2 regions of the Neobacillus sp. FW104-15D2 genome follow, and region 2 is predicted to be linked to the other one. Evidence: predicted binding sites of a transcription regulator. Region 2 holds the regulator's gene; the other holds the start of a gene.
What was found. Region 2 encodes LexA, which represses DNA repair genes until DNA is damaged. Its sites were predicted from a motif close to CGAACATATGTTCG; they were not measured.
Positions count from the first base shown of each region.

Region 1: AC3WR0_RS11990 (YhjD family protein) is a predicted target of LexA. The motif match lies at 9,031-9,044, and genes of this name have one in related genera.

Region 1 is NZ_JBYTCJ010000013.1:10,163-26,149, reverse strand. It holds gene AC3WR0_RS12045 (MBL fold metallo-hydrolase) at 1-46, shown strand, start outside; gene lplA (lipoate--protein ligase) at 62-1,051, shown strand; gene AC3WR0_RS12035 (fatty acid--CoA ligase family protein) at 1,552-3,111, shown strand; gene AC3WR0_RS12030 (hypothetical protein) at 3,114-3,290, opposite strand; gene AC3WR0_RS12025 (enoyl-CoA hydratase-related protein) at 3,359-4,135, shown strand; gene AC3WR0_RS12020 (AzlC family ABC transporter permease) at 4,281-5,009, shown strand; gene AC3WR0_RS12015 (AzlD domain-containing protein) at 4,999-5,304, shown strand; gene AC3WR0_RS12010 (M48 family metallopeptidase) at 5,438-6,718, shown strand; gene AC3WR0_RS12005 (SOS response-associated peptidase) at 6,842-7,510, shown strand; gene AC3WR0_RS12000 (IDEAL domain-containing protein) at 7,586-7,819, opposite strand; gene AC3WR0_RS11995 (competence protein ComK) at 8,042-8,614, shown strand; gene AC3WR0_RS11990 (YhjD family protein) at 8,617-9,003, opposite strand; gene AC3WR0_RS11985 (S9 family peptidase) at 9,201-11,180, shown strand; gene AC3WR0_RS11980 (Lrp/AsnC family transcriptional regulator) at 11,558-12,004, shown strand; gene AC3WR0_RS11975 (M42 family metallopeptidase) at 12,021-13,082, shown strand; gene AC3WR0_RS11970 (M55 family metallopeptidase) at 13,162-14,010, shown strand; gene AC3WR0_RS11965 (ABC transporter permease) at 14,036-14,962, shown strand; gene AC3WR0_RS11960 (ABC transporter permease) at 14,964-15,908, shown strand; gene AC3WR0_RS11955 (ABC transporter ATP-binding protein) at 15,920-15,987, shown strand, end outside.
Region 2 is NZ_JBYTCJ010000001.1:325,238-341,224, forward strand. It holds gene glnA (type I glutamate--ammonia ligase) at 1-836, shown strand, start outside; gene AC3WR0_RS01605 (alpha-amylase) at 987-2,444, shown strand; gene AC3WR0_RS01610 (aspartyl-phosphate phosphatase Spo0E family protein) at 2,978-3,247, opposite strand; gene AC3WR0_RS01615 (hypothetical protein) at 3,532-4,230, shown strand; gene AC3WR0_RS01620 (hypothetical protein) at 4,393-4,578, opposite strand; gene AC3WR0_RS01625 (DUF4257 domain-containing protein) at 4,690-4,977, opposite strand; gene lexA (transcriptional repressor LexA) at 5,236-5,859, opposite strand; gene yneA (cell division suppressor protein YneA) at 6,018-6,341, shown strand; gene AC3WR0_RS01640 (YneB family resolvase-like protein) at 6,372-7,025, shown strand; gene AC3WR0_RS01645 (DUF896 domain-containing protein) at 7,154-7,387, shown strand; gene tkt (transketolase) at 7,631-9,637, shown strand; gene sirA (sporulation inhibitor of replication protein SirA) at 10,120-10,560, shown strand; gene AC3WR0_RS01660 (YneF family protein) at 10,635-10,847, shown strand; gene AC3WR0_RS01665 (ABC transporter transmembrane domain-containing protein) at 11,121-12,872, shown strand; gene AC3WR0_RS01670 (ABC transporter ATP-binding protein) at 12,874-14,667, shown strand; gene AC3WR0_RS01675 (aspartyl-phosphate phosphatase Spo0E family protein) at 14,749-14,925, opposite strand; gene AC3WR0_RS01680 (cytochrome c biogenesis CcdA family protein) at 15,183-15,893, shown strand.

The DNA of each region.
Region 1 (15,987 bases), on a different contig from region 2:
AGGAGATATTCATCTGGCTGAGCAATTCTTGACTGTGGAAATATAAAAGGAGGAGACAACCATGTTATTTATAGATAACAAAGGGATAACCGATCCAAGGATCAACCTGGCCATCGAGGAATATGCCCTTAAAAGCTTGGATATTAATGAAACATATTTGCTTTTTTATATAAATAAACCTTCAATCATTATTGGGAAAAACCAAAATACGATTGAGGAAATTAACACTGATTATGTAGAAAGCCAAGGAATCCATGTCGTTAGGCGATTATCCGGAGGCGGAGCTGTTTACCATGACTTGGGTAATTTGAATTTTAGCTTTATTACAAAGGATGACGGCGATAGTTTTCATAATTTTAGGAAGTTTACAGAGCCAGTGATAGCTGCCCTTCAAAAGCTTGGGGTAAATGCGGAGCTAAGCGGGCGGAATGATATCCTTGCGGAAGGGCGGAAAATTTCCGGAAACGCCCAATTCTCTACAAGAGGAAGAATGTTTAGCCACGGAACACTGTTGTTTAATTCTGAAATGGATCATGTGGTTTCTGCCTTAAAAGTCAGAAAGGATAAAATTGAATCGAAGGGCATTAAATCTATTCGAAGCCGGGTTGCGAATATTTCAGAATTCCTTACCGAAGAAATTGATATTGAAACCTTCCGTTCACTCCTTCTAAAAAATATATTTAATGGTTCGGATGAAATCCTTGAATATGTTCTTACAGAAGAAGACTGGGAAAAAATCAATGAGTTATCCAAAGAAAGATATCAAAACTGGGATTGGAATTATGGACGGTCACCTAAATTTAATCTTCAGCGCTCCCACCGTTTTCCAGTTGGACAGGTTGATGTAAGACTTGAAGTAAATAAAGGAATTATTGAGAACTGTAAAATTTATGGCGACTTTTTTGGAGTCGGTGATGTTTCCGATATTGAAAAACTTCTGAAGGATACCAGGTATGAAAAATCAGATATTGAGGGAGCGCTAGCGGACATTGATATTAAGCATTATTTTGGAAATATAACAAAAGAAGAATTTGTTGATCTGGTTTATTAATATGGAAGGAGAGCGTGGCTTTAATGCCACGCTTTCTTTTTTGAGGCTGCGTTAAAGCATATTGTTTATTTTTATCTATGTTGAGCGAAAATCCACAATCAAGCTTAATATAGTTTTTAGTTGAGCATTGACATTAAAAACTTGGGCATTTATTAGCTGAAGTTAGGCATTCCGGCGATGAACCCATGGGCATTTGTAGGGAATTCAGAGGGGCGTCATTAAGTAATCCTTTTTAGTAGTTGTTGGCAGCCGATGAAATAACATACTAGAAAAATTAACAATTTTACTTAGTAGTAACTTAGAAAATGATGTAGTTTTAAAGTAAAAGTAAAGATGGATTTGCTTTGATACCATATAGAGTATCTAACAATACTTATTTTTTCCTATTCTTAAATAATAGAAAACTTGAATACATAAATTTCTTGCAATATAATATATTTAGAAAATTGTTTATATTTTTATGAATGACTATTCATTCATGTTGAGAGGGGCAGGGAGAAATGAACTTATCGTCACAGCTTCACGAAACAGCAAAACTTTTTTCGGCTAAAACAGCGTATCACTTCATGGGACAGTCAACTACATATGCCGAACTTGATGGTGCGGTAACAAAATTTGCTTCAGGATTAGAAAAACTAGGTGTAAAACAGGGAGACCACATTGGATTATTGCTTGGGAATTCCCCGCATTTTGTGATTGGGTTGTATGGTGCATTAAGACTAGGAGCAACCGTAATTCCCATCAATCCAATTTATACGCCTGATGAAATTGGTTATATCTTAAACAACGGTGATGTAAAAGTGGTAGTAGCACTGGATTTACTTTTGCCTCTAGCTGAAAAAATGCATCAGTTTCTTCCAAAAGTGGAGAATTTCATTATGTGCGAAACCCAGCCTGGCAGTGATAGCAGCCAGTTCGAAAAAGTTCTTTCACCAAGCACAAAAATGAAATCGTTTACAAGTGTTTTGCAATCTGGAGACTTAAACTTCAAAGGACCAGAACTGCTTGAAGACGATACGGCGCTTATCCTTTATACTTCCGGAACTACCGGAAAGCCAAAAGGTGCTATGCTTAGCCACAAAAACCTTTACAGCAATGCAAAAGATACAGGAGATTATTTACACATTAATGACCAGGACCGGGTCATTACCACTCTTCCTATGTTTCATGTTTTCTGTCTGACTGTTGCCTTGAATGCCCCTCTTATGAACGGGGCAACATTGCTGATTGTCCCTAAATTCAGCCCAAAAGAAATTTTCCGACTTGGAAAAGAATATGAACCAACCGTTTTTGCCGGTGTTCCAACTATGTACAATTTCTTATATCAGTACCCAGAAGGTGATACGGACGATCTTAAATCATTACGGTTATGTATTTCAGGAGGAGCAGCAATGCCTGTAGCACTCCTGAATAATTTCGAAAAGAAATTCAATGTAGTAGTTTCTGAAGGTTATGGTCTGTCGGAATCATCACCAGTAACTTGTTTTAATCCACTTGATCGTCCACGTAAGGCAGGATCAATTGGAATGTCAATCCTCAATGTTGAAAATAGGGTTGTAGATGAACTTGGTGAGGAAGTTCCTGTTGGTGTTGTAGGCGAACTAATTGTCCGCGGCCCAAATGTAATGAAGGGATACTATAAGATGCCGGAAGAAACTGCTGCCACTCTTCGCAATGGATGGCTCTACACTGGAGATCTAGCTAAAATGGATGAGGATGGTTACTTTTATATAGTAGATCGTAAAAAGGATATGGTTATCGTTGGCGGTTACAATGTATATCCAAGAGAAGTAGAAGAAATCCTTTATGACCACCCTGATGTTGTTGAGGCGGCGGTTCTTGGAGTGCCAGATCCGAATTTTGGCGAAGCAGTAAAATGCTATGTGGTTAGCAAAAACCCTAATTTGACTGAGAAGGATCTCCTTGATTATTGCTCCCAACACCTTGCGAAGTACAAGGTTCCATCATCAATCGAATTTTTAGAAGAGCTTCCAAAGAACACAACAGGAAAAATTTTAAGACGTGCTTTGAAGGAACAGGTAAAGCAAATATCGAAATAATTTTAAAAGGGGCAGGCGCTTAGCCTGTCTTTTTTCAAAAGCTCTGTTAAAGCTGTTTTTCTTCGTACAAGAGACCCAGCAGTCGTGTTCTGCACTGAAGATGCTCCATGACGGTTTGTGGAAAGCGAATTCCTCGTGACAGGTAAACGGTGGCCTGTCCCAGCGATGATTCTTTTCAAGGTAGCTTCTCTTGTGGAGCAGAAATCAATATGCTAATTTAACAGAATCTTTTTAAGGAGATGGGGATATGGATTCAATTTTGCTGGAAATCAAGAATTATATTGCGTTTGTTACCATTAACCGGGAGGAAGCATTAAACGCCTTCAACTATGAAACATTGGCATCACTGCAAAGAGTGGTGGAGGATATAAGGGTTAATCCGGATATCCGGGCGGTCATATTTACAGGAGCAGGTGAGAAGGCATTCAGCGTTGGAGCTGATTTGAAAGAACGGCGAACGCTTTCTGACGAACAGGTAAAAAGAAACTTAAATAAAATAAATGATGTATTAAATGCTATCGATCAGCTGCCACAGCCGACCATCGCGGCAATGAACGGTTTTGCCTTTGGCGGTGGCATGGAGCTTGCATTAGCCTGTGATTTCCGAATTGCAGCTAAAGGAACAAAAATGGGGCTTACTGAAACAAGTCTCGCTATTATTCCTGGAGCAGGCGGAACACAGAGGCTTCCAAGGCTGATAGGGCAGGCAAAGGCTCTTGAATTAATCCTGACTGCCCGAAGGCTCACTTCAGAGGAAGCGCTGGCATATGGATTGGTAACTAGAGTAACGGATAATGAGGAAGTGCTTGCAGATAGCCAGGCTTTTGCAGAAACAATCCTTCAAAACGGTCCAATAGCCCTTCAGCAAGCAAAATTTTCCGTTAAAAATGGAATGAATACAGACCTGCAAACTGGTCTTCAGATTGAGCGGAAAGCTTATGAAATTACTATTCCAACAGAGGACAGGATTGAGGCACTTCAGGCATTTGCCGAAAAGAGAAAACCCCAATTTAAAGGAAAGTAGCATGGCATTCCAGCCATGCTTTTCGCTTGTTAAGCTTTATTTCGGCCTTTCCGCCGAAGTTTTTTAAAAATAACAATTTAATATAAACAGAGAATTTGTTAAAATATATTCTTAATTACACAGACGAGAGGAGAAGGTGAGAAGATTGGCTGATCTGGCGATGGGGAAACAGGCATCAGAATTTAGAAAAGGGCTTCAGGCTGGCATCAGTATCGGAGTGGGATATTTTCCTATAGCTTTGACATTTGGCCTGCTGGCTAAAGGGTCAGGTTTAAGTCTATCCGAGACACTGCTAATGAGCCTTCTGGTATTTGCGGGTGCAGCCCAATACATATCTTTAAGTTTATTATCATTTGGAACTGGGATTTTCGAAATCATTTTAACTACTTTTATCGTTAATATTCGTCATTTTTTAATGTCGGCATCCTTAAATGAAAAGGTAGAGGAAGATCGTCTCCTTTATAAAATTTTCTATTCATTTGGCATAACAGATGAAACATTCTCTGTAGCCGCCACCAAGGAAGGGACAGTCACAACAGGATTTATGTTTGGTGTTATTTTAGTCTCCTATTCTAGCTGGGTAGTAAATTCAGGACTGGGACACCTCATTGGAGCAAGCCTTCCTCAAACCCTTCAGGACAGCATGGGTGTTGCCCTTTATGCCATGTTTATAGGGCTATTAGTTCCTTCTATGAGGAAAAATATAAAGGTAGTCATGCTTGCGATATTAGCGGCAGCTTTCAATTCGATTTTTACTTTTGAAAAATTAATGGCACCTGGCTGGGCGATCGTATCCGCAACTATGCTGTCTGCAATTATTGTAGAGAGCGTCGTAATGCTTGCTAAGAAAAGGGGGCACTTCAATGAAGAATGAGATTTTATGGATGATTCTTGGAATGTCCATCGTTACGTATATTCCAAGGATGCTGCCATTTGTTTTGTTTAAAGGGAAGGAATTACCCTCCTTTGTACAGGGCATTCTGAAAAATGTTCCCTTTGCTACTCTGGGTGCGCTCATTTTTCCCGGTATTTTATTAATACAAAAGGATATCTGGTATGGGCTGATTGGCGCGGCCGCTGCTTTTATTGCTGCTTTCCTTGGGGCAAATGTGATTGTTACTGTCCTGGGATCGATTGCCGTTCTCGCTCTCTATTCGTTTATTCTTTAAGGGATTACTCTATAATAGATATATTTTAAAAAAGCCGATTAAATCTAATTGGCTTTTATTTTGCGGATTGGTTCTAAAACAGGCCGTTTAAACTAAACTAGGTAGAGAGGCTGTACAAAAAGGGGGACAATTCATGGCAAGGAAAATGGGGGTATACGCGGTACTGGCCTATGTAATATATGGGTTGTTTTTTTATTGGTATCTTTTCTATTTTGCAGATACCAGCCTCCCGTTTGAATATCAGGGAACCAAGGCTGATCCAGCGACATTTTTAAATGGCAGGGAATTAATGCTGAGCGAGGAATACTCCAAAACAAGGAATTTGCTATTTTTCTTATCTACTCCTCTTGAATGGCTCTTTTACTTTTTGGTCCTGTTACTTGGGCTTTCAAAGGCCTTTAAGCGTTGGGCTGACAAATCAGCTAAATATAAAGCTGCCCATATGCCAATATATCTGATTTGGCTTTCATTCTTTGCTTTTTTAGCAACCTTCCCGCTAAGCTACATCGGTTACTCACTTTCAAAAACCTATAATATATCCACTCAAACCTTTGCTTCCTGGATGAAGGATGAACTAATAGACTTTTGGATTAATTACGCTGCACTGCTGATTATTGTGCCAGTATTGTACTGGCTGATTAAAAAAAGCAGCAAACGCTGGTGGCTTTATGCGTGGCTGCTTTCTATTCCATTCACGCTGTTTATGATGTTTTTGCAGCCGGTAGTGATTGATCCCCTATATAATGATTTTTATCCGCTTAAAAATAAAGCTTTAGAAACAAAAATCCTGACTATGGCTGATAAGGCTCACATTCCCGCAGAGCATGTTTTTGAGGTAAACATGGCTGAAAAAACCAATTCCCTCAATGCGTATGTTACCGGAATTGGTTCCAATTCAAGAATCGTTTTATGGGATACCACTTTAAATAGGCTGAGTGAAGATCAGATTTTGTTTATAATGGCACATGAAATGGCCCACTATGTGAAAAAACATATTTATTACGGGATTGCAGGCTATCTGCTATTATCTCTGTTTGGACTTTATCTGGCCTACAGGCTTTTAAACTGGTCAATAAGTAAATGGGGAATAGAGTTAAAAGTGGGGGATGCTGCCGATATCCGTTCGCTTCCGCTCATTTTAATGATATTATCCATATTAATGTTTATTTCTAGTCCCATATCCAACTTAGTAGCCCGCTATGAAGAAAGCAGTGCTGACAGATATGCTATTAATATGACAAAAGATCCGGAAGCAGCAATAAGCTCCTTTCAGGAGCTTACTCGGTCAGGACTTAGCGAGGTAAAGCCGCCGTTCCTGGTAAAAATTTTCCGTTATACCCATCCTTCTATGCTCGAGCGTATTTCAATGGTAGAGGATTACGAAGTTAAACATAGGGATGAATTGAATAAGTAAGCCTGAGACCGGGGAGCTTTCTCCGGTTATTTTTTTAGGAAAGATACTTAAAATTAATTTTAAAAGTGACATACGCTAAAATAAGGGTAAAAGGAATATAAACGAAGCAGGAGGGGGAGTTTTATGTGCGGCCGTTTTTCACTTATATCCACGAGAGAAACTTTGGAGGAAGAATTTCAATTTGATTATTCGGGTGAATTACCATCTAGATATAATATAGCGCCTGGACAGGAAATTCTAGCTATTATTTCTCAAAATCAGCATAGAGCAGGAAGGCTTTTTCACTGGGGGTTGATTCCTTTTTGGGCTTCAGATGAAAAGATCGGCTACAAAATGATTAATGCCCGTGCAGAAACACTTAATGAAAAATCAAGTTTTAAGAACCCGTTGAAAAAGAGAAGATGCATTATACCTGCAGATGGTTATTTTGAATGGAAAAGGGAAGGGAAATTAAAACAGCCATACCGATTCGTTCAAAAGGATGGAAAGCCATTAGCTTTTGCGGGATTATGGGAGGTCTGGGAAGGGGAAGGGAAAAGAGTAGAGTCCTGTACAATAATAACTACCAGTGCAAATGAAATGGCAGCAGAAGTCCATGATCGAATGCCAGTTATTTTAACACCCGAAAAACAGAATATCTGGCTAGACCAGAAATTGGAGGATTCCCTGCTATTACAAACCCTTCTTAACCCTTATGAATCAGAAAAAATGGAAATGTATGAGGTATCAACACTTGTTAATTCTGTTAAGAATGAGTCCAATGAAATAATCAGGCCGTTCAATAGTAAATAACATAAGGGCTTCCAAAACGGAGGCCCTTTAGTATTTAATACATTAGTATAGTTTATTAGCCAAGTTCCTGTTTTTTTAAGTTCCAAATCTCTTGTTAATATCGACAAGCTGTCTTGATAACTTCATAAATTGATTCTTGTCGTTTGTATCGATTGCCTGATCAATTTTTTTCATAAGCCTCTCTTTTTCGGTTGTCAGTTGAATTTCGGCCAGCAGCATTTCTATATACAGGTCCTGAACAAAAGCTTCTTTTGCCTGCTGCCGGTTCATGGCACCTTTTTTCATCAAATCTGTATACTTATCATTCATCGAAATCACCCCTGTGGCTTTTTACTATTATATGGAGTTTTATAGATAAAATCAATAAATGTTTTAAATTTTCAGATAATATTTTTTTAGATTATGAATAATTTCGTAACTATTTCAAAAAAACAAAATTTCGACAAAAATACATGGTATGATAGGGTAAATATTACAATTACCGGCAAATTCAGGCAATTGTATAGGGGGCTTTTCCATAAATATAGAGGAGTGGAAATATTGGAGTCTAAATTGATTGAGATGTATGAGGTAAATCCATTTACTATGTTCATTCAGCCAGAGGAGTATGGCAGAAAAGTTTATTCGAAAATTGTAGAATTGGAAGATGAATTTATATCACCTTACAAACCAACAGATTTAATTAAACGGAGCTGTGAATTCTTCGGAAGTACTTTGGAAGGCAGGCAAAAAGGAAGCAGCCTGTTAATGGGAATTACACATAAAGTGCCAATTGCAATCGATCCATCAAATTTTATTTACTTTTTTCCAACAACATCTCCAGTCAGAGCAGAATGTATATGGATCTCTCATGAGCATGTCATTAGTCATCGCCGCTATTCTCCAGGCCAGACTCTTGTTACTTTTCAAAACAAAGAATCTTACTTGTTTCCCATTTCATATAGTTCATTTGAAAATCAGCTGCTCAGGACAGCTCTTTTAAAGACAAAGCTGATGCAGAGGATGGAGCATATGGAAAGAAAAACCTTTTATTTGCATCATCGCCCTAAGTTCATGGAGGCTTCTGAGGCAGAGCGAAAATACGGCTCAAATACTATTTTATAACTTTATTGCAGCTTTTTAGCCTGCTTTCGGGACTGATGCCTTTTGAAAAAATAATACTCCATTATTTCCTGTACTTTGTTTCGGATCCTCGGATTGAAATAATTGTGATATTCCTCAAATCCGTTATAGACGAACATAAACATCGTAAAGGTGTCGTCCCTTTTTGTCTCCAATACTTTTAGTTTTTTTGCGCCCATATATTTTTTTGCTTTGGCTAAATCAGCATGAACATCCCTCATTGTTTCTTCAATTAACTCGAGATAAGGCTTCTTGAGCTTAAAAGGACTTTTGTCGACTACAGCTAAATCCCTGTTTAATATGGTTAAGACCATAGGTAAATATATGGCTTTCTCCATGACGTTTCGTTCTTCCTCAGGTATTCTTGTCATCGTTCTATACTCCTTCCAACTCCAAAAAGAACATTTGTTCGTAAGTTAATGATACAAAATAGTCCGCCGAAAGGCAATATTCATTTCTAGCTTATGTAAATTGGCAGATTACTATGAAAAATCTAGAAGGAATATTATTTCTGTTGTCGAAATAATAAGTTGGTTGAAAATTAATTAAAAAGCTGGGGGTTGCAGAATTGAAAAAAGGAATTAGCGCTGAAGACTTGTATGAATTAAACTCGGTTTCTGATCCGCGTTTTTCTCCGGATAATAACAAATGCGTTTTTGTCCAGACAGGGATAAATAAGGAAACGGATGATTATTTTTCTCATCTTTTTATTATGGATATGGAAAAAGAGGGAGAGGCTATCCAGTTGACCTATGGCAAGAGCAAGAATAACTCTCCACGCTGGTCGTCAGATGGACAAAGTGTTGCTTTTGTTTCAAATAGAGAGGGCGGAAAGAATCAGATTTTTGTTCTTTCGATAAACGGTGGAGAGGCACGCCAGGTAACCGAACTGGAGACAGGTGCTTCTAATCCTGTCTGGTCCCCGGATGGAAAAAGAATTGCTTTTTTATCAACAGTAAGCAGCCAGAAGGAATCTGGTGAGAAAGAGTCAGATAAAAAACTATTGCCGCTTGAAGTAGGGAAAATGAAATACAAATCCGATGCTTCGGGTTTCTGGAAAGGAACCTTCCGCCATGTATCTGTTGTTGAAGTGGCTACGGGTGAGGTTTCTCAGTTAACAGAGGGAGAGAACGACTTTGCTCTATACAGCTGGTCTCCTGATGGGAAAAATATAGCTGTTGGCGCAGATTTGGAGTCAAACAAGGACCAGTCCTTTATCCATGACATTTATTTACTTGACCCAGAAACTAAAGACCTCTCTAGGATTACTAATGGAACAGGTTCTTTTGGGAATGTAGCATGGTCGCCAAATGGTAAGTTTCTTGCTGCGATTGGCCAGGATATGGAATATTATAATGCTACTCTTTCAAGATTGTGGATTTACGACGTGGCAGCAAAGAAGTTTTCTTGTTTTACAGAGGGTCTGGATTTGCCGGTCGGGGATTTCATGGTAGGAGACTTTCAGCAGGGTGCTGTTTTGCCTGGAGCCCAATGGACCGAAGATAGTTCAAGCTTTTATTTTGTGGGTACAGACAATGGGAACACAGTTTTATATTATGGAAATGTAGAAGGTGAAATTTATCCTGCCCTTCTGGACCAGCAGCATATTTACGGATTTACTTTGGATAGTAAGAATCAGCGCGCTGTTGTGGCAATCAGCAGGCCATCCAAGCCATCTGATTTATTCCTGCTTAATATCACAGAGGGAACTACCAAGCAGCTAACAGATGTTAACAAAGAGATTTTATTGAAAGTTGAACTGTCTGATGCACAGTCCTTTGAATTCGAGGCTAGTGATGGATGGAAAGTTCAGGGCTGGCTTATGCTGCCAATCGGCTATGAAGAAGGCAAGAAATACCCAATGGTTCTTGAAATTCATGGCGGGCCGCATGCGATGTATGGAAATACCTATATGCATGAGTTCCAGCTGCTTGCATCCAAAGGCTATGCCGTATTGTTTACCAATCCAAGAGGCAGCCACGGTTATGGGCAGAAATTTGTTAATGCAGTAAGAGGAGATTATGGCGGAAAAGATTATCAGGATATTATGGATGCAGTCGATTATGTCCTCGATCAGCATGACTTTATAGATGACCAGCAGCTTTTTGTTACTGGCGGCAGCTATGGCGGCTTTATGACCAACTGGATTGTCGGACATACAAATAGATTTAAGGCTGCAGTTACACAAAGGTCCATATCCAACTGGATAAGCTTTTACGGGGTGAGCGACATTGGCTATTACTTTACGGAATGGCAAATCGAGTCTGACTTAAGCGACATAGAAAAGCTTTGGAAGCATTCTCCTCTTGCGTATGTTAAAAACGTTGAAACGCCATTATTAATTTTGCATAGTGAAAAGGATTACCGCTGCCCGATTGAACAAGGGGAGCAGCTATTTATTGCCTTAAAGAGACTTGAGAAGCCAGCTAAAATGATTCGATTCCCAGAAGAAAACCATGAGCTTTCAAGAAGCGGCAAACCATCATTACGTATTTACCGTCTCAACTATATTGCAGACTGGTTTGGTGAGTATACTCATAAACATTAATAATTTCTATGTAATAAATAAGTGAGTTGCAAAAACACGCAGGGGTTAAAACCTCTGTGTGTTTCTTTGTTATTTTTAAAATTTTTTGACTCTATAGGTCTTGGGACACCTGTTCGCTCCTAGAATAGGGACTTTTATACCGTTTTGGTTTTTGGTTAACAGAAGATCCACTTGAACTTTTTCATATTTTTATAGTTTTCAAAAATTTTCTTAAAAGAATATATTAAAATAGTTGATTTCTGAAAATTCCTTTTATATAATAATTCCTAATTCGGTAATAAATTTGAATTTAAATATTGTAATAGATTATTGAATTTGGATTAATTTCCTATTTAGGGAACTGTAATAGAAAAATGGTTCCGAAAGGAGGAAATACTTTGAAATACGAAATAGATGATATGGATCGTGGAATCATTAAGCATCTTTCCATTGATGGCCGCATGTCCTTTACAGAAATAGCATCTAATTTAAATGTTACAGAAAAAACAATTCGCCTTCGCTACAAAAACTTACTGGATCACGGAATCCTCAGTGTGGTAGGAGTGGTCAATCCGGTAGCTCTCGGCGTAAAGTCGGGTGCAATCATTCAATTAAAGGTAAAACCGCAGACCATTAAAGAGGCAGTGGAAGAGTTAAAGAAGTTTCGTGAAATTCGTTATATCACTATGACTTCCGGCCCTTATTCAATCCTCGTACAGATTGCCGTTCCCGGTCCGGACGAGATCACTGATACACTTCACCGGATCAACGAACTTGAATATATAACAGAAATGAATACTATCGTACAGCTGGCAGTTTATAAAAATGCATATGACTATTTTTAAAAAGGAGATGATTAGGATGATTGAAATATTAAAAAAATTAACAAGCTTGTCAGGGCCATGCGGCTATGAACATTCCGTATCATACTTTCTCAAAGACTATTTGGAAAATAAGGTGGATGAAGTACGAATTGATCCAATAGGCAATGTTATTGCTACGAAAAAAGGGGGAAAGCCAGGCCCAACGGTAATTTTAACTGCTCACATTGATGAAATTGGTTTCATTGTTAAGAAAATAGAAGCAAACGGCCTATTAAGATTTGAGAAGCTGGGAGGTAATGACGATAGGATTCTTTTAGCACAGCCAGTAACGGTAATGGGGAATAAGGGTGAAATTTCAGGTGTGATTGGTACAATGTCAGCTCATTATGTGAAATTCGATGATCCATCTAAAGTAAGGAAGCATTCTCAACTTTATATTGATATTGGTGCATCTTCGATAGAGGAAGCGGAGGAATTGGGTATTGAGGTGGGTACTCCTATTACTTGGGGGACTCCATTCCAGCAATTTGGACCTGCTTCTTCTCCTAAAATTAGGTCAAAATCCTTGGATGACCGAGCAGGCTGTGCTGTACTACTTCAAGCACTTGAAGAATTACAGGACACTAAATTTTCTGGAGAGTTAATATTCCTCTTTGCTGTTCAGGAAGAAGTAGGATTAAGGGGAGCTAAAACAGCCTCAGAGCATATTCAGGCAGATGCAGCCATTGCAGTGGATACAACGGCAGTGAGCGATACGCCAGAGGAAACGATGGACCAAAGTTTATCACTCGGTAAGGGAACAGGTATTAAGGTAATGGATTTTAGCTTAATAGTACATAAGACGATGAAGGACACGCTAATTAAGTTGGCTAAAGAACAGAATATTCCTTACCAGCTAGAGGTTTTTCCTGGTATTGGAACTGACGGCGGAGCAGTAAATTATGCCAGTAAAGGAATTCCAACCGGAGTATTGTCGATTCCATCCCGATATGCGCATTCACCAGTTGAGGTTATAGACGTTGGGGATTTGATAGCAACTAAGGACTTGGTTAAAGCGTTTATTCTTAACTTGAATGAAGGGCAGACATTCCCATTTTAATCTCAAAAAGAGAGCGTAAATCAGCTCTCTATATAAGGAAAAGTCTAAATATTTAAATAATCTTTAGGGGGAAAAAGCGATGAAGTTATTTATTTCAGCAGATATGGAAGGTATTTCAGGTGTAGCTACGAACCAACAGCTAAAGACAAATTCAGAGTATCAGCGTTTCCGCAAACTCATGACCGCCGATGTAAATGCAGCAATTGAAGGTGCATTTAACGGCGGAGCAACTGAGGTAGTAGTGGCGGATGGGCACGGAAATATGTCCAATATTCTCATAGAAGAAATGGATTCCCGTGCAAGGCTCGTATCAGGGAATAACCGTGTTATGTGCCAATTGGAGGGGTTGGACGAATCCTTCGATGGAATTATGTTTGTCGGGCACCATGGCCGGGAAGGCGGGTCTGATGTTGCTGTAATTAGCCATACCTTGGCAGGGATTTGTGTAAATGAAATGAAAATAAATGGCAAGGTTGTTGGAGAAACAGAGATGAACTCATTAGTTGCTGGCTCTTTTGGTGTACCTGCCATTTTTATTAGCGGGGATGATGCCTATGTACGAGAAGTAAAAGAAACGCTTCCTGATGTCGAAGCTGCAGTAACGAAAAGAGCAGTTGATCGTTTTGCAGCAGAATTAATTCATCCAGAAGTGGCAAGGGAAGAAATCCGAGCGAAAGCAGAAGCAGCGGTTAAAAAGGCTAAGGCTATTAAGCCTATTACTTTTGAAGGGCCCATTACTTTTGATTTGGAACTAAAAGGTTCCCAACAGGCAAAAATGACCACTACTATTCCAACGGTAGAATTAACTGGCCCAAAAAGTATCAGGTTTACCTGTGATGACATGGTAACAGCATATAAGCATATGTGGGGTTGTGTCATTATCGCTATGACAGCAACTAACGGTGTCCTTGGTTCCGTAAACGCATAAAAATTAAACGGAGGTGAATGACGGGATGTACATCGTGAAAAGGGTACTAACGATGCTTCTTACCCTATGGGTAATTATCACTTTAACGTTTGTCATTATGAAATGTATTCCGGGTGATCCATTTGCATCGGATGCGGATGTTCTTCCAAAGGAAGTGCTTCAAAACATGAGGGCTAAATATAACCTGGACAAGCCGATACCAGTCCAATATGCCCTCTATATGAAAAACCTGGTCACTTTTGATATGGGACCTTCTATTAAATCAGAAACACGTTCAGTTAACAGTATTATTGCTGACGGAATTCCGGCTTCTTCAAGGCTGGGGCTGCAGGCTTTGGTGATTTCCTTATTCTTTGGTTTATTGCTGGGCATTGTTGCAGCTCTTAATCATAATAAACCATTGGATTTTGCCGCTATGCTCTTTGCGATTATCGGAATCTCCATTCCAAGTTTTATCCTTGCCCCCTTGTTAATTAAGTACTTTGCAGTAAATTGGCATTTGCTTCCGGTAGCCTCTTGGGGAACTTGGCAGCATACGGTTTTGCCTTCCATAGCTCTTGCGGCTTCACCGCTGGCAGTAATCGCTCGCTTTATGAGGTCCAGCATGCTGGAGGTTATGAATCAGAACTATATTAAAACTGCAAATGCAAAGGGATTGTCCACTGTACAGCTGGTCATAAAACATGGTATCCGAAATGCAATCTTGCCTGTTATAACCTTTATCGGTCCTTTATTTGTAGTATTAATTACCGGAACATTTGTAATTGAAAAAATATTTGCCATACCTGGTCTAGGAAAGTATTTCGTGGACAGCATTTTTAACCGTGATTATCCGGTCATTATGGGTACAACAGTCTTTTTCAGTACAATACTTGTTTTTACCTTGTTTTTAATTGATATTTCCTATCGCCTGATTGATCCAAGAATTAAGCTTACAAGCGGGGGAAACTAATATGCAGACAAATACAGCCGAATCTAACTTATTTACACCGGTATCTGAAGAAAAGAAAAGACAGGCAGCGGTTGAGAGACCATCCTTAAGTGTTTGGAAAGAAACTATAATTAATATTTTTAAGAATAAACTGGCTGTTTTTGGTCTGACTTTATTACTTGCAATATTAATTTTAGCCATTTTAGGCCCATTACTTGTTAAATTTAGCCCTTCCGACCAGGATTTGATGAAAGCAAATTTGCAGCCAGGCGGAAAGCATTGGTTTGGTACTGATGATCTTGGCCGGGATATGTGGTCGAGAACCTGGTATGGAGCCAGAGTTTCGCTAACAATTGGTTTTGCAGCTGCATTAATCGACCTTATTTTAGGAGTAACCGTCGGTGGGATTTCCGGCTATATGGCTGGAAGAAGCAAGTTGGGAGACCGTGTTGATAATGCGATCATGAGAATTGTCGAAATTCTGTATGGTATCCCTTATCTTTTAGTAGTTATTTTATTGATGGTGATTATGGATCCTGGTATAACTACCATCATTATTGCTTTGTCTGTAACTGGGTGGGTCGGAATGGCGAGGATTACTCGTGGTCAAATTCTTCAACTTAAATCACAGGAATACGTGATGGCAGCTGAGAAGCTTGGCACTTCACACCGGAAAATTATTCTGCGCCACTTGCTTCCAAACACCCTTGGGATCATTATTGTAAATTTAACATTTACGATTCCACAGGCCATTTTTGCTGAATCATTCCTTAGTTTCCTGGGCCTTGGCGTGCAGGCGCCATTTGCAAGCTGGGGAACAATGGCAAATGATGCGCTTGGTGTTATTTTGAGTGGGCAGTGGTGGCGACTATTCTTCCCAGGTTTTATGATCTCTCTTACGATGTTTGCTTTCAATGCATTTGGTGATGGACTTCAGGATGCATTAGACCCAAGGAATCGCGGCTAGGAGGTACAGCAGTGACTCATTTACTTGAAGTAAAGAATTTAGAAGTGAATTTTAAAACCTTCGGCGGCGAAGTTAAGGC
Region 2 (15,987 bases):
ACTGCCGTCGTGACATCGTTCTTGAGCTTGAGGAAATGGGCTTTGAAATCGAAGCTTCCCACCACGAGGTAGCTCCTGGACAGCACGAAATCGACTTTAAATACGCAGATGCTTTAACAGCATGTGACCAAATCCAAACTTTCAAGCTTGTTGTAAAAACAATCGCTCGTAAGCACGGATTGCACGCAACATTCATGCCAAAACCATTGTTTGGCGTAAACGGTTCTGGTATGCACTGTAACCTTTCATTATTTACAAGCGGCAAAAATGCATTCTATGACACTTCTTCCGAACTAGAATTAAGTGAAAATGCGCGTCAATTCATCGCTGGTATCCTTAAGCACGCTCCAAGCTTTACAGCTGTCACAAACCCAACTGTAAACTCTTATAAGCGTCTCGTTCCTGGATACGAAGCTCCATGTTATGTTGCCTGGTCTGCAAGAAACCGTTCACCACTTATCCGTATTCCTGCATCACGCGGCCTAAGCACACGTGTAGAAGTGCGCAGCGTTGACCCTGCAGCGAATCCATATTTGGCGATGGCAGTTCTATTAAAAGCTGGACTTGACGGCATCAAAAACAAACTTACTCCTCCGGCTCCAGTAGACCGCAACATCTATGTAATGAACAAAGAAGAGCGCGTTGAAGAAGGTATCGTCGATCTTCCTGCCACTCTTGCACAAGCTCTTGACGAGCTGAAGAAAAACGAAGTTATTGTTTCAGCACTTGGCGGACACATTTTCGAACACTTCGTGGAAGCGAAAGAGATCGAATGGGATATGTTCCGCACTCAAGTTCACCCATGGGAACGCGAGCAATACATGAGCATGTACTAAGATATTTTCAGAACCCTCCGCACTTTGGTGCTGGGGGTTTTTTTATTTTTAAAAAAGAGGTTGAGAGCCGGTGGATAGGGGTAAATTTTAGACAAGCAGTTTACTAATTTAAAATTAACCGCTAATGCTGATAGATAGAAGGGGAAAGCGATGAAGAACCAGACGATGATGCAGTTTTTTGAATGGCACGTAGAGGCAGACGGAAACCATTGGAACAGGCTCAAAGAAGCAGCCGCAGAATTAAAAATGAGAGGAATTGACTCCATTTGGATTCCACCTGCAACAAAAGGCCAGTCAGCAGAAGATACTGGTTACGGTGTTTATGACCTATATGATCTTGGCGAATTTGATCAAAAAGGAACAGTAAGAACCAAGTATGGAACAAAAGAAGAGCTTTTGGCCGCTATTGATGAATGCCATATGAATAATATAAAGGTTTGCATGGATATTGTGATGAACCACAAAGCGGCAGCGGATGACACGGAGTTATTTAAGGTTATCGAAGTGGACCCTAATGACCGAACAAAGGAAATCTCAGCACCCTTTGACATCGAAGGATGGACAAAATTCGATTTCCCGGGCAGAGGTGATAAATACTCAACCTTTAAATGGAACTTTGAGCATTTTAATGGAACAGATTATGATAATAAAACAGAAAGAGTCGGTGTTTACCGGATTTGCGGTGACGATAAAAATTGGAATGAAAATGTCGACAGTGAATTTGGCAACTATGATTACTTGATGTTTGCCAATATAGACTACAATCGGGAAGATGTCAGGGAAGAAATGACCAGATGGGGCAAATGGCTCTATGATTCAACTCATTGTGACGGGTACCGCCTCGATGCTATTAAACACATAAACCATGATTTTATTAGACAATTTGTTATAGAAATGATGCTTCATTGTGGAAAAGATTTCTACGTTGTAGGAGAGTTCTGGAATTCTGAGTTGGAGGCATGCCGCAACTTCCTGGATAATATTGAATTTAAAATCGATTTATTTGATGTTTCCCTGCATTACAAGCTGCACGAAGCATCTATAAAGGGTCGTGAGTTTGATTTATCAACGCTTTTTGATGACACTCTTGTAAAATCACATCCTCTTAATGCAGTGACCTTTGTGGATAATCATGATTCACAGCCGTATGAAGCCCTTCAATCCTGGGTTGAACCCTGGTTTAAACCAAGTGCCTATGCGCTCATTCTTCTGCGCCAGGAAGGCTTACCTTGCGTCTTTTATGGAGATTATTACGGAATCAAAGGGCCTGAACCTCGCGATGGAATGAAGGATATCATCGATAGGCTTCTCTATGTAAGACAGTTTAAAGCCTACGGAGAACAGGTCGATTACTTTGATCATCCAAATACCATTGGATGGGTTCGGAAAGGAATCCCTGCCGTACAGAACTCAGGTTGTGCGGTTGTAGTATCAAATGGTGATGATGGTGAAAAAACGATGAATGTTGGCGAGGAACGAGCTGGCGAAGTGTGGGTTGATATCACCCATTCACGGGAGGAGAAAATTACAATCGGGGAGGATGGCAGTGCCACATTCCCGGTAAATGGCGGCTGCTTGTCCGTATGGGCTGTTTGTGAGGAGGAATAAAAGTTTGGAGAGGCGTTCCTTTTGGGACGCCTTTTTGGCATATGTTTAGGGGTATTTGGTAGTTGGCGATACGCCCTTATAATGTTTTTGATGAAAAATACAAACCTTTTTTATTGAAAAAGAGTTTTTTAGGTTAATATTCAATACATTTATGGAGAATACGGATGTTTTCGATGGTTATACCCTCTCGGTGAAGAAAGAATACCCCACTTTATCGAAGAAATGCACGGGTTTATCAAAGAAATGCACGAGTTTCTCGAAGAAATGCAAGATTTTTCAGAGGAAATGCACGAATTTATTAAGGAAATGCACGGATTCTCTATTAAATGCCCGGCTTCGTTTAAGAATGCCTTTCTTTATTCGGTTATGCCCGAATAAAGAAAGATATGAACATCCTGTATTTTATGGGCCACTCCGGCTAATATGAACTTCCGGGTTTTATTCAGAATATAGGTAAAGGGGAGAAATCTAGAGGAACAAGTTATTGGGCTGGGGAGGGAAATGGAAGGTGGTATATGTATTTCCCTATTACTTTAAAAAGAAGCAGCCGATACTACCGGGATGTTTCTCGATCCAGTCAGCAATTGATACTGAAAAATAAAATAATCCAGCTCCTGGCTGGCTTCAATGGTTACTTCGTTAATTAAACCGAGCTGCTGACCTTTGTCGATTAAATCAATTCTCAAGTATTCGATATAAATCTTTAGTTCAAAAGGAGAAAATATCAGTAAGTTTTCCATCATCCAACCTCTTTTTACATAAATAGACATCCGCACAACTGATTTTACCAAGTTCCGCTCCATTTTGAAACCCTTTATTTTAAACAAAAAACGACATAATTCTTCATTCTTGCTCCCCCACGGGCCATATCTCCATCACGCACTCCCTGCGATAAAGTAAACATTGAACTTTTGTAACATAGCATGGATACGAGTCGCCGAGTAATTTGGTTTCCAATTTAGATAAAATCATTTAAGGAACTGGGGAATATTCCCTAGTTCTTTTTTTAGAAAAAGGGACAATTTCTATGTCAATAACATTATAATTACATTTGGATTAAATTTATATGTAAAAGGGATGGGTTGAGTTGGTCGATTTGAATAAAGGAAATACAGGCGGAAATAAAGTATTAGGTTTTGTAAAAAGAAGATGGAAGTATATTTTAACTGCCTTGATTGCTCTTATTATAGGTGCTAACACTGGTCCTTCTGGTGCTGATCTGGATAATGCCAATTCCAAAGTAAAGGCCGCTAATGCTAAGAATGCGGAATTGAAAGATGAAATTGGTTCAAATAAAGCTAAAATTAATAGACTTACAAAAGATAATAAAGAGCTTTCTAATAAGGTTAGTGAAGCGGCTCCCTTTTTTGCAATGAGTGAGCAAGAGCGTGAAAACAAGGAAAAAGAAGCGCAAATCAAAGCGGCTGAACTGAAAAAACAGGAAGAGGCAAAGAAAGAAGCAGCAGCAAAAGCGGAGGCAGCAAAGAAAGCAGCCGAAGAAAAAGCAGCCGCCGAAGCAGCAGCTCAAGCACTGGCAGCAAAAACTAAAACTTTCGGTGCTGGTAAATATGTCGTTGGCCGTGATATTGATGCGGGACTTTACGATTGTAAAGCTGTAAGCGGTCAAGGTAACTTCATTGTTGATGATGGAGGCAAAGTAAATGAAATGTTTGGTGTAGGCGATAGCAAATGGTATAATCCTGAGTTTAACAATTTGGAATTGGAAGATGGAGATACCATTGATATCAATAATGACCTGCATATTAAGTTTATTCCTAAAGAATAGTTGATAAAATTCGATTAGATAGCTGTTATCTGATGATAAAAAAATTAACATGATTTAATCGAACCAGGGGTTATCCTATGTTCGATTACTTCGTATAACCAAACAGAAAAGGATGTCCTTGATGCGGGCATCCTTTTCAATTTTTCTTTTAAACTATTTCAATTAATAAGGATGGTGATAACCGCCGCCATAATGGAACGGGCCATGGTGGTATCCTACAGGATAGTGATGTGGGTATGGGTAATAAGGTTGATGATGATGATGGTATCCATATCCGTGACCATATGGGGGATAACCGTGATGCCAGCTTCCATGTGGCTGATATCCGGGAAACATATACGGGGGCATTTCCTCACCTCTTTTATTTATGGGTTAGTTATACCTTATGAATAAAAGGTGAGCCGTGAGTTTGACCAATGCTAAATTGGGCGGTTAAGGGAAGTTATTGCGGTTTTCTCTCTATTTTCCGTGATGATTTGAGCCTAAAACATCAAATCTTCTAATGACAGCATCACCTCCATAACCCGCCAGGATTGAGAGGAAGGCCACCTGTACGGGTGAGGTTGGCTCCGCGTAGAGTATAACGAGGACTGAAGCGAGGGAACCCAAGGACATTTCCAGTAGAAAACCAGGGTACAAAAATTTCTTGGTGCGATAAGGCACTACAAGCTTTCCGTTCTTTCTCATATGACTGCAGATACCGACCATGCCACCTAATATGATGGAGAAAGCAATGTTGAAAAACATGAACTCCTCACACTCCCTTAAGCCTAAATATTTTTGTGACCTAAGGCTATTCGTGTTGTGTGTTCATTATATCGAAAAAGAAAACCCTATACATGAGTTAAAATACTGAATTTTCCAAAAAATTAAATAGTTCTAAATAACTGTATAAAAATACCAATCAGTTAAATTAGAATAATTTTAAACAAAAAAGGCGGGCATTTTGCACTGCCTCGCCTTAAATCGTTTAAAATCACGGTTTTTACTATAAAGTCTATCTTCCTAGTGAATATCTCTATAAACTCCAATAACCTTACCCAAAATTGAGGCATTTCTTACAATAATCGGATCCATAGATGAGTTTTCAGGCTGTAATCGGATATAGTCCTTTTCTTTGAAAAATCTCTTACAGGTTGCTTCATCTTCTTCGGTCATAGCGATTACGATATCACCGTTGTTAGCAGTGCTTTGCTGTTTAACAATAACGTAGTCGCCATCGAGAATACCGGCCTCTATCATACTATTACCCATAATCTCAAGCATGAAGACATGCTCATTCGCTGGAGCGATCCGCTCAGGAAGGGGAAAGTATTCTTCAATATTTTCAATAGCAGTGATCGGCTGACCAGCTGTTACCTTACCGACAACTGGGACATTAATTACGCTTGCCCTGGGTATATGCATACTTTCTTCAAGTTCCAATATTTCAATAGCTCTTGGTTTAGTAGGATCCCTGCGAATAAGCCCTTTGCTTTCCAGGCGGGCCAGGTGGCCGTGGACTGTAGAACTGGAAGCTAGTCCAACTGCTTCGCCTATTTCACGAACGGATGGCGGATAGCCCTTTTTCCTAACTTCCCCTTTGATAAAGTCAAGGATATCCTGCTGCCGCTTTGATAATTTTGCCATTTAGATTGCACCTCGTCTGGTTTATGTTGATTTTATTATAACATGTTCCCATTTTTGATACAAACATAAGTTCGAATATTTTTGTTGACGTGAAACAAACGTTCGGTTTATAATCAAATCAACAAATGCGAACATATATTCTAATAGAGGTGCTTGAGATGAAGAAAATGTGGAAAAAGTATTCCTATGCTATTATTCTTGTAGGTTTAAGCTGTCTATCTGCTTTGGTTCTATCATTTACATTGGATTCTCCAGACGAGAACAATTACATAAAAGTCACTGTTTCTCAAGGTGATTCAATCTGGAAGATTGCTGATCAATATAAAGAAGAAAACAATATGTCAAAGGATCGCTTTGTAAGCTGGATAAAGCTTCATAATGAAGTAAATGGGGACAAGCTGATTCCTGGCCAGGAGCTTGTTATTCCGGTAAAAGAAGAAATCTTATCTACTGGTGAGCTTGCCAGTGCAGCAGGGGAATAATCAATATAAAGAAAGCGGGCTGATTGCTTCATGAATGCCATTATATATTGCAGAGTCAGCACGGATAAGGAAACACAGGAAACCTCCTTAATCAGGCAGGAGGAAGAATTAACCCAACTGGCCAGCCAAAACCAATTTCAAATTGCAGAAATTATAAGGGAGCAGGCCAGCGGATATGACCTGGAGAGGGAAGGTATTCTTCAGCTGCTGGATGAAATAAGGAAACCCGATATTCATGCAGTATTAATACAGGATGAAACCAGGCTGGGGAGAGGTAATGCAAAAATTGCCCTCCTTCATTGCATTTTAAAAGAAGGCATCAAACTCTATAGCATCTATCATAACGGAGAGCTGCAATTATCCGAATCTGATTCGATGGTGTTAAAAATTGTTGGAATGGTGGAAGAATACCAGCGGAAGCTCCATAATATAAAAATCAAACGAGGAATGAAACGGGCAGTGAAAAATGGCTTCAAACCTCAGAGGAATTTAAAGAACCAAGGTGAGGGAGCCGGCAGGGATAAGATTGAAGTGCCCATAGACGAAATAGTGCGTTTGAAAAGAAATGGACTTACTTTTGCCGAGATTGCCGCCACGCTTAGGGGTTTTGGATACCAGGTTTCCAAAGCTACCGTACATAGAAGATATCAGCAGCATATGGAGGACCTAGATGCTGAGGACTGATATAAAACGTAAAGACCCCTTTGGCTTGCCAATGGGTCTTTTTTTTAGTAAAATCAGTTGTCATATTTAGAAAAATAATTTGATCTTGTTGATCTAATAATAGAAACCTCAAGAAAGAAGGGACAAGCATGCTTTCAAAAGAGAAAATGAAAAGAATAAATGAGTTAGCGAAAAAAGCGAAGGAAAGTTCACTTTCTGAAGCAGAGGCTAAGGAACAGTCCGCCCTTAGAAAAGAATATCTTCAGACCTTTCGCTCCTCCATGCTGGATACTTTAACGAATACAAAGATTATCGACCCGGAAGGCAATGATGTAACACCTGATAAACTCAAGCAGCGTAAAAGGAATCAAAAACTTCATTAATGAAGAGGAGTGCAGAAATGTACTCCTTTTTTATTTTCATAATCTTGTTCTGTTTGTGTCATGATAAAGAGGGAATATGCATTATTGACTAGAAATTTACAGATTTTAACTTCAAATTCAAGCAGGACAGCCTTGGTTTAAAGTGACTGCGCTTACAACATTCACTTTTGTTGTATTAATCGCTTTAGACCTATAATATAAGGATGTAACCAATATCCAAGGGTTAAAGAAAGGATGTAATTTATGTTTGAAACTATTGATGAGTTATCAGTAACGTCTATTCGAACACTTTCAATTGACGCTATCGAAAAAGCAAACTCAGGACACCCAGGCTTGCCAATGGGAGCTGCTCCTATGGCATACACACTGTGGACTCGTTTTATGAACCACAATCCAAATAATCCACAATGGTTTAATCGTGACCGCTTTGTTTTATCAGCAGGACATGGTTCCATGCTTTTATACAGCTTGCTCCATTTATCAGGTTATAACCTGCCAATGGAAGACATTAAACAATTCCGCCAATGGGGAAGCAAAACTCCAGGGCACCCAGAATACCATCACACTGAAGGTGTAGAAGCTACCACTGGTCCTCTTGGACAAGGTATTGCTATGGCTGTTGGTATGGCAATGGCAGAACGCCATCTGGCAAGTGTTTATAACAAAGAAAACTATGAACTTGTAAATCATTTTACATATGCACTTTGTGGGGACGGAGACCTTATGGAAGGCGTTTCAGCAGAAGCTGCTTCTCTTGCAGGCCACTTAAAGCTTGGCCGTCTGGTTGTGCTTTATGATTCAAATGATATCTCCCTAGATGGAGAATTATCACAAGCTTTCTCTGAAAGTGTAAAAGATCGTTTCCTTGCTTACGGATGGCAATATGTTCGTGTAGAAGACGGAAATAATTTGGACGAAGTTGCAAAAGCAATTGAAGAAGCAAAAGGTGATCTTGATCGTCCAACTATTATTGAGGTTAAAACCGTCATTGGTTACGGTTCACCAAACAGAGCTGGTACTTCAGGTGTTCACGGCGCGCCACTTGGTGAAGATGAACTGAAGCTTACTAAGGAAGCTTATAAGTGGACTTTCGAACAGGATTTCCATGTTCCTGATGAAGTTTATTCCCACTTCAAAAAAATGATTGTTGAAAATGGCGAGAAGAAAGAAAAAGAATGGAATGATTCTTTCGCTCAATATAAAAACGCATTCCCTGAGCTCGGCAGCCAGCTTGAAAAAGCAATGGCAAATGAACTTCCTCAGGGATGGGACAAGGATATTCCTGTATACGAAGAAGGAAAGGCCGTTGCAAGCCGTCAATCTTCACATGAAGTTTTAAATGGCATTGCAAAAAATCTTCCAACCTTTATTGGTGGTTCTGCAGACCTTGCAGGTTCCAATAAAACCATGATTAAAGGATCTTCCGATTTCTTGCCAGGATCATTCGAAGGCAAAAACATCTGGTTTGGTGTGCGTGAATTCGCCATGGGCGCAGCCCTCAATGGTATGGCGCTACACGGCGGAATCAAGGTATTCGGCGGTACATTCTTTGTATTCTCTGACTACCTGCGTCCGGCAATCCGCCTTGCTGCATTAATGGGACTTCCAGTAACATACGTGTTCACACACGACAGTATTGCTGTTGGTGAAGACGGCCCAACACATGAACCAGTTGAACAACTGGCTGCTTTAAGAGCTATGCCAAATCTTTCAATCATTCGTCCTGCAGATGGAAATGAAACAGCTGCTGCTTGGAAGCTTTCTATTGAGTCTGAAAACAAGCCAACTGCGCTTGTATTAACTCGTCAAAACCTTCCAACGATCAAGGATACTGACAAGAATGCTTATGAAGGAGTTTCCAAAGGAGCTTATGTAATCTCACCTGCTTCTAAAGAAACGGCAGATGCGTTATTGCTTGCTACTGGATCTGAAGTTGGTCTTGCAGTAGAAGCTCAAGCAGTACTTTCAAAAGAAGGTATTGATGTAGCAGTTGTCAGCATGCCTTCATGGGATCGCTTTGAAGCTCAGTCCAAGGAATATAAAGAATCTGTTATTCCTAAAACAGTGAAGAAACGCCTTGGAATCGAAATGGGTTCTTCATTTGGCTGGCACAAGTACACAGGCGACGAAGGCGAAGTATTGGGTATCGATACCTTCGGTGCTTCTGCTCCTGGTGAAAAAGTAATGGCAGAATACGGATTTACAACTGAAAATGTAGTAGCACGTGTAAAAGCTTTACTAAATAAATAATACTTTTAAGCTGTTTCAGAGACTGCCGATATGGTGGTTTTTGAAACAGCTTTTTTTGTTTTGTGTTCTTAGAAAAGATAGTAACGTGCGGAAATATCTCTGCTATGCGCCAAATTCAATAGTTAACGCGCGGAAATGTCTCTGCTATGCGCCAAATTCAAGGTTTAACGCGTGGAAGTTTATCTCTCATGCGCCAAAACATTTAAGTTGGAAAATTTTGAGGGACACTCCAGCGGAAGAACGAACTGCCAAGCTTGACAATTCGTCCGCGAAAAGGGAGCGGTTCTTTTTGTAAAATACAGTTGACTATTTGAGGAGACCTCTGCCATCTCACGTGACAAGTTTTGGAAATGTCCGCTATAATAAAATAAATAGTTGAAAATTATGAATTCGACATATTTTTCGCCGCCTTAAGACAAAATTTTTACTAGTTTTTTTTTATAATGAAGAAAATAGAGTTGCCTGGCGAAGGAGAGATTGTGGTGAGAAAGTATCGGCTATATTTAATAGAAGATGAATTTGCTGCACATTACTTCGGAAGAGAGCGCATGTTTTTTCAATTGTTCAGGGAAAGTGAATTTTCAAAGGGCGAGTTAAAGTATATAATCGATAAACAAATTAAGTTCATTACCAAGCCGATACCGGTACTGCGCGTTCACCAGATGATTCAAAAAAAACTTGGAAATGATAAAGGATTTAGTGCAGAAAATGGCACATATTCCATAGAAATAAGCGGAAAGCTAAGCAGGGCAACATTGGAAGTCCGTGGAGAGGCAATATATGTTGAAGGTTCTGGCAGCTATGAAGCCGAAACGGTCTTTTTTGAAGTGCTGCGGAAATGTGAAACTTCTTTTTTAGCCATCGATCTGGAGAAAAGCCGGTTTGGGTGGCTTAAGCCTATAAAGGAAAGAAAATTTGTCTAAATAAAGGCGGATATTGTATAATTGAGCTTTGTTTAGTACACTGTATGTTAGACAACATGAAGGAGGAAATTTAAATGGGAATTAACATTCTAGTTGGTGTCCTGGCTCTAGTAGTCGGTATAGCACTAGGATTTTTCATTGCACGTAGATACATGATGACCTACTTGAAGAAAAATCCGCCAATCAATGAACAAATGCTTAAAATGATGATGATGCAAATGGGTATGAAACCATCCCAGAAGAAGATCAATCAAATGATGGCAGCAATGAACAAACAAACGAAATAAAGTAACTTGGCAATTGCTTCGCTTATAGCCGACAGCAGAGCCTTTCTTGCACTTATTCGTTCAGAATTTATAGAAGAAATTCTGATTAGCGAATCGGACAAGCACTCATATGATTATGGGTGCTTTTTTCATTGGGAAGAAATATTTTTTTAATCTTTATTATTGTGAAAATATTTGATAAAATTAAAATTCGGCAATATGGAGTTTTTTTCCTTAGTTTTCCGAAATAAATACACAGAAACAAATCTTCTCAGGGGGTTACGGAGGCGTTATATGAAAATATTTTTAGATTTAAAATGGTTTTTTCAACAAGAGAAAAAAGCTTATATTTCAGGGGTTTTTCTGCTTTTGTTAGTAGCATTGCTGCAGCTGGTTCCTCCAAAAGTAATAGGAATCATGGCAGACGAAATCAAAGAGGGAACCCTGACAAAAGGGATTCTCATTCAATGGATTCTTGTTCTGGCTGGAGCAGGAATTGGCATGTACACTCTTAGATATTATTGGAGAATCATGATATTTGGGTCGGCTGTAAAGCTTTCCAAGCAGCTGAGAAATAAGCTTTATCAGCATTTTACGACGATGTCGCCGGCATTTTACCAGAAAAGGAGAATTGGCGACCTCATGGCACATGCCACTAATGACATTTCGGCAATACAGCAGACAGCTGGGGCTGGGGTTCTAACGCTTGTAGACTCCTTATCAACAGGCGGATTTGTTATTCTGGCGATGGCTTTTACGGTCAGCTGGAAGCTAACATTAATTTGCCTAATTCCTATGCCGGTTATGGCGTTTTTGACAAGCTGGTTTGGAACCATGCTGCACCGCACCTTCCATAAAGCACAGGAAGCTTTCTCTGACTTAAATGATAAAACTCAGGAGAGCATCACCGGTATTAAAGTCATTAAAACGTTTGGACAGGAAAAGGAAGATATAGAAGATTTCCGCAGGCAGTCTGAGGATGTTGTAAAGAAGAATATTGTTGTGGCAAAAATAGATTCTTTATACGACCCAACGATTTCAATCATTGTCGCTATCTCCTTCTTTCTATCAATTGCGTTTGGAGCTAAGTATGTTAACAATGGAGACCTGACAATTGGCCAGCTGATTTCTTTTACAACTTATCTTGGATTGCTTATTTGGCCAATGCTCGCTTTCGGATGGCTTTTTAATATTGTCGAGCGCGGCCGGGCTTCCTATGACCGCGTTGCCGCATTGCTGGCTGAAAAGGTCGATATTGAGGATAAGGAAGGCTTAACGGATGAAGTTCCAAGTGGCGTCATCCAATATAATATAGAAGAGTTTACCTATCCAGGTGAAAATGAACCGGTTCTAAGAGATACCCATTTTGAACTGATGCAGGGAGAGACACTAGGAATAGTCGGCAAAACAGGCTCAGGGAAAACGACTCTATTAAAGCTCCTCATTCGAGAATTTGATATAACCAATGGCCAAATCGTTTTTGGCGATAAAAATATAAGGGATTATAAGCATGAAAAGCTGCGGGAAGCGATTGGCTATGTCCCACAGGATCATTTTCTATTTTCAGCGACGATTGCTGAAAACATTGCCTTTACCGATCCAACTGTTCCTTTTTCAGAGGTTGAAAAAGCGGCAAGCCTTTCGAATATCCATGATGATATTACTCAATTTACGGATGGCTATAAAACAGTTGTCGGTGAGCGTGGAGTATCTCTTTCAGGGGGACAAAAGCAGCGGATCTCGATTGCCCGTGCACTTCTAATGAATGCTGAGGTACTGATTTTGGATGACTCATTATCAGCAGTTGATGCTAAAACAGAAGAAGCCATTCTATCTGCCCTTAAAGCAAATCGTGCAGGCAAAACAACCATCATTACCTCTCACCGCCTAAGTGCCATCCAGCATGCTAATTTGATTATTGTAATGGATGAAGGAAAGATAACGGAGCGAGGAACGCATGAGGAATTGATGATTGCCGGTGGCTGGTACAAGGAAATGTATTTAAGGCAGCAGCTAGAAGAACTGGTAGAGCATGGAGGGCACTAAAATGGAAAAAACAGAAATGCTGACCGAAAAAGATCAAAGGAAAATCCTTTTTCGGCTGCTATCCTATACAAAACCGTACAAAAAAGATCTTATTCTCGCGTTTACATTCCTTTTGATCACGACACTTGGTGATATTGTTGGCCCATATCTCGTTAAAATTTTTATTGACGATTACCTTACACCGGGCAACCTTGTATACAAGCCATTGCTGATGCTGGGAATCGCTTATATGGGAATACAAGTGGTGAAAATGGTCATCCTTTATTTCCAGCTCGTAAAATTTCAAGAGCTGGCGCTGTTTATTATCCAGCAGCTGCGAATAGACGTGTTTTCTAAGGTTCAGGCACTCGGTCTTAAATATTTTGATCGGACGCCGGCAGGAAGTATCGTCTCAAGGGTAACAAATGATACCGAAGCGATTAAGGATATGTTCGTAACCGTACTGGCAACCTTTATTCAAAGCGGATTTTTGCTAACAGGTATATTAATTGCCATGTTCATCCTGAATGTAAAAATGGCGCTTCTGTGTGTCGTGTTTATTCCTATTATTATCTTGGTCATGGCCATGTACCGGAAATACAGTTCCAAGTACTATCTCGATATGCGGGAAAGACTCAGTCAGCTGAATGCCAAGCTTAGCGAATCTTTGATGGGAATGTCCATAATCCAGGTATTCCGCCAGGAGAAAAGGCTAAGAAACGAATTCGAAGATATTAATAACCAGCATTACAATGCCGGAATGAAAAATATTAAAATTGACGGACTGCTGCTAAGGCCGGCAATCGACCTGATTTATACCTTCGGGCTGATTATGGTATTAAGCTTTTTTGGTATTACGTCTTTCACTGCCTCTGTTCAAATAGGGGTGCTGTACGCGTTTATCAATTACCTGGACCGCTTTTTCGAGCCGGTTAATCAGATGATGATGCGTCTATCTCTTTTTCAGCAGGCGATTGTAGCAGGTTCAAGGGTGTTTAAGCTTTTGGATGATACCACACTTGCGCCAGCTCAAATCATAGACCAGCCAGTACAAATCGGGCAGGGAAAAATAGAGTTTCAGAATCTTTCTTTTTCCTATGATGGTAAAAGGGATGTTTTGAAAAATATCTCCTTTACTGCGAATCCTGGTGAAACCGTGGCCCTCGTAGGCCATACAGGCAGCGGCAAAAGTTCGATTATCAATCTGCTGATGCGCTTTTATGAATTCGAGCGCGGAAAGATTTTAATCGACGGGGTTCCTATCCAGGGCTATGCAAAGGATGAATTAAGAGAAAAAATGGGGCTGGTTCTTCAGGATCCGTTCCTCTTCTATGGAACGGTCAAAGACAATATTCGCCTCCATGATCAATCGATAACAGAGGAAGAGGTAAGGGAGGCTGCGAGATTCGTTCAGGCGGATGCTTTTATCGAAAAACTGGAGGATTCCTACGATCATAAAGTAGTCGAGCGAGGTTCCACTTTTTCAAGCGGCCAGCGTCAGCTGGTAGCATTTGCGAGAACGATGGCAGCCAATCCTAAGATTCTCGTTTTGGATGAGGCGACTGCCAATATTGATACTGAGACAGAAGAAGCCATTCAGACAGCCCTTGAAAAAATGAGGAAGGGAAGGACAACGATTGCGATTGCGCACCGTTTGTCCACCATCCAGGATGCGGACTTAATTCTTGTCTTACACCACGGTGAGATTGTAGAGAGAGGAACCCATCAGGAGCTCCTTGCGTTAAGAGGGCTATATCATAAAATGTTCCTGCTGCAAAACGGTTCTGTTGAACGGCTGGAGGATGTAGTGAATTAATAAATAGTACATTAAGAAAGCCTGGGGCGTCCCCCAGGCTTTTTTCTCAATTATCATATGAAATTGTCTTACTTTAATTTTTTAGAAATGCTGCACTTGGACTTTTTTAATGTACCTTTTGTCGTACTCATTCAAAAGGTGGTCAAGCTCCTGGCTGTACTTGATGGCGATGGAGGAACTCAAACCGTTTTTGGTCGCTATCAGAATTAATTCTGACCGCTTTTTTTCGATAATCTCTAGCAAATCCTGTTTTAACACGGCCAAAGTTCCTTTCTGCAATCTATTAAAATGGAGTCTAGTTGAAATCCATTTTCAAGCCTTTACTAGTATACCTGATATTGGTAACCAATTCAAAAGATATATGTAAATAAATATCCAATCACAGAACCCATATTTTGTATAGGGCATTATTAACTAAGTAATTAACTGCGGGACACAAAAGTTTCAAATCAGACATTAACAACTTGGCGTAAATTTTGTTAGAATGGAGACAGTGAACAAAGGAGTTGTTTGATATGCATACGGATGTGAATTTCTTCCTGGCGCTTGGTGCCGGATTTTTAAGCTTTATCTCACCATGCTGTCTTCCCCTGTATCCAGCGTTTCTTTCTTACATAACAGGGATGTCAGTAGGGGAGCTGAAAACAGAAAATGCCATGCTTCAAAAAAGAAGTATTTTGCATACGGTCTTTTTCCTGATCGGGTTTTCCATTATTTTTGTTGCTCTAGGATTTACAACCTCTCTTCTGGGACGCTTTTTCTATAACTATCAGGATTTAATCCGCCAGCTTGGTGCCATCTTTATGGTCTTATTCGGATTAATAGTGGTTGGCGTATTTAAACCAGAATTTCTTATGAAGGACCGCCGGCTTGAATTCAAGCACCGTCCTTCCGGATTTATCGGATCCATCCTGATCGGTATGGCCTTTGCAGCCGGCTGGACGCCTTGTACAGGTCCGATTCTTGGGGCCGTTCTATCCCTTTCCGCAACCAATCCGGGCTCAAGCATGCTTTATATGAGCGGTTATATTTTGGGATTTGCCATCCCGTTCTTCATCCTTTCATTCTTTATCGGCCGTATGAAATGGATTCGCCGCAACAGCGCGAAAATCATGATGGTCGGCGGCTATATTATGATCGTAATGGGAATCATGCTGTTCTTTAACTGGCTGACTAAAATTATTATTGCCTTCCAGAGTCTTTTTGGCGGATTTACAGGCTTCTAAAAAACCTGTGGAGAATGGCGAAGCAATAAATTGAAATTATTCTGTTAATCCGATATATTAATGGATATGGTTCTAAAAAATGCTGAAATTAATA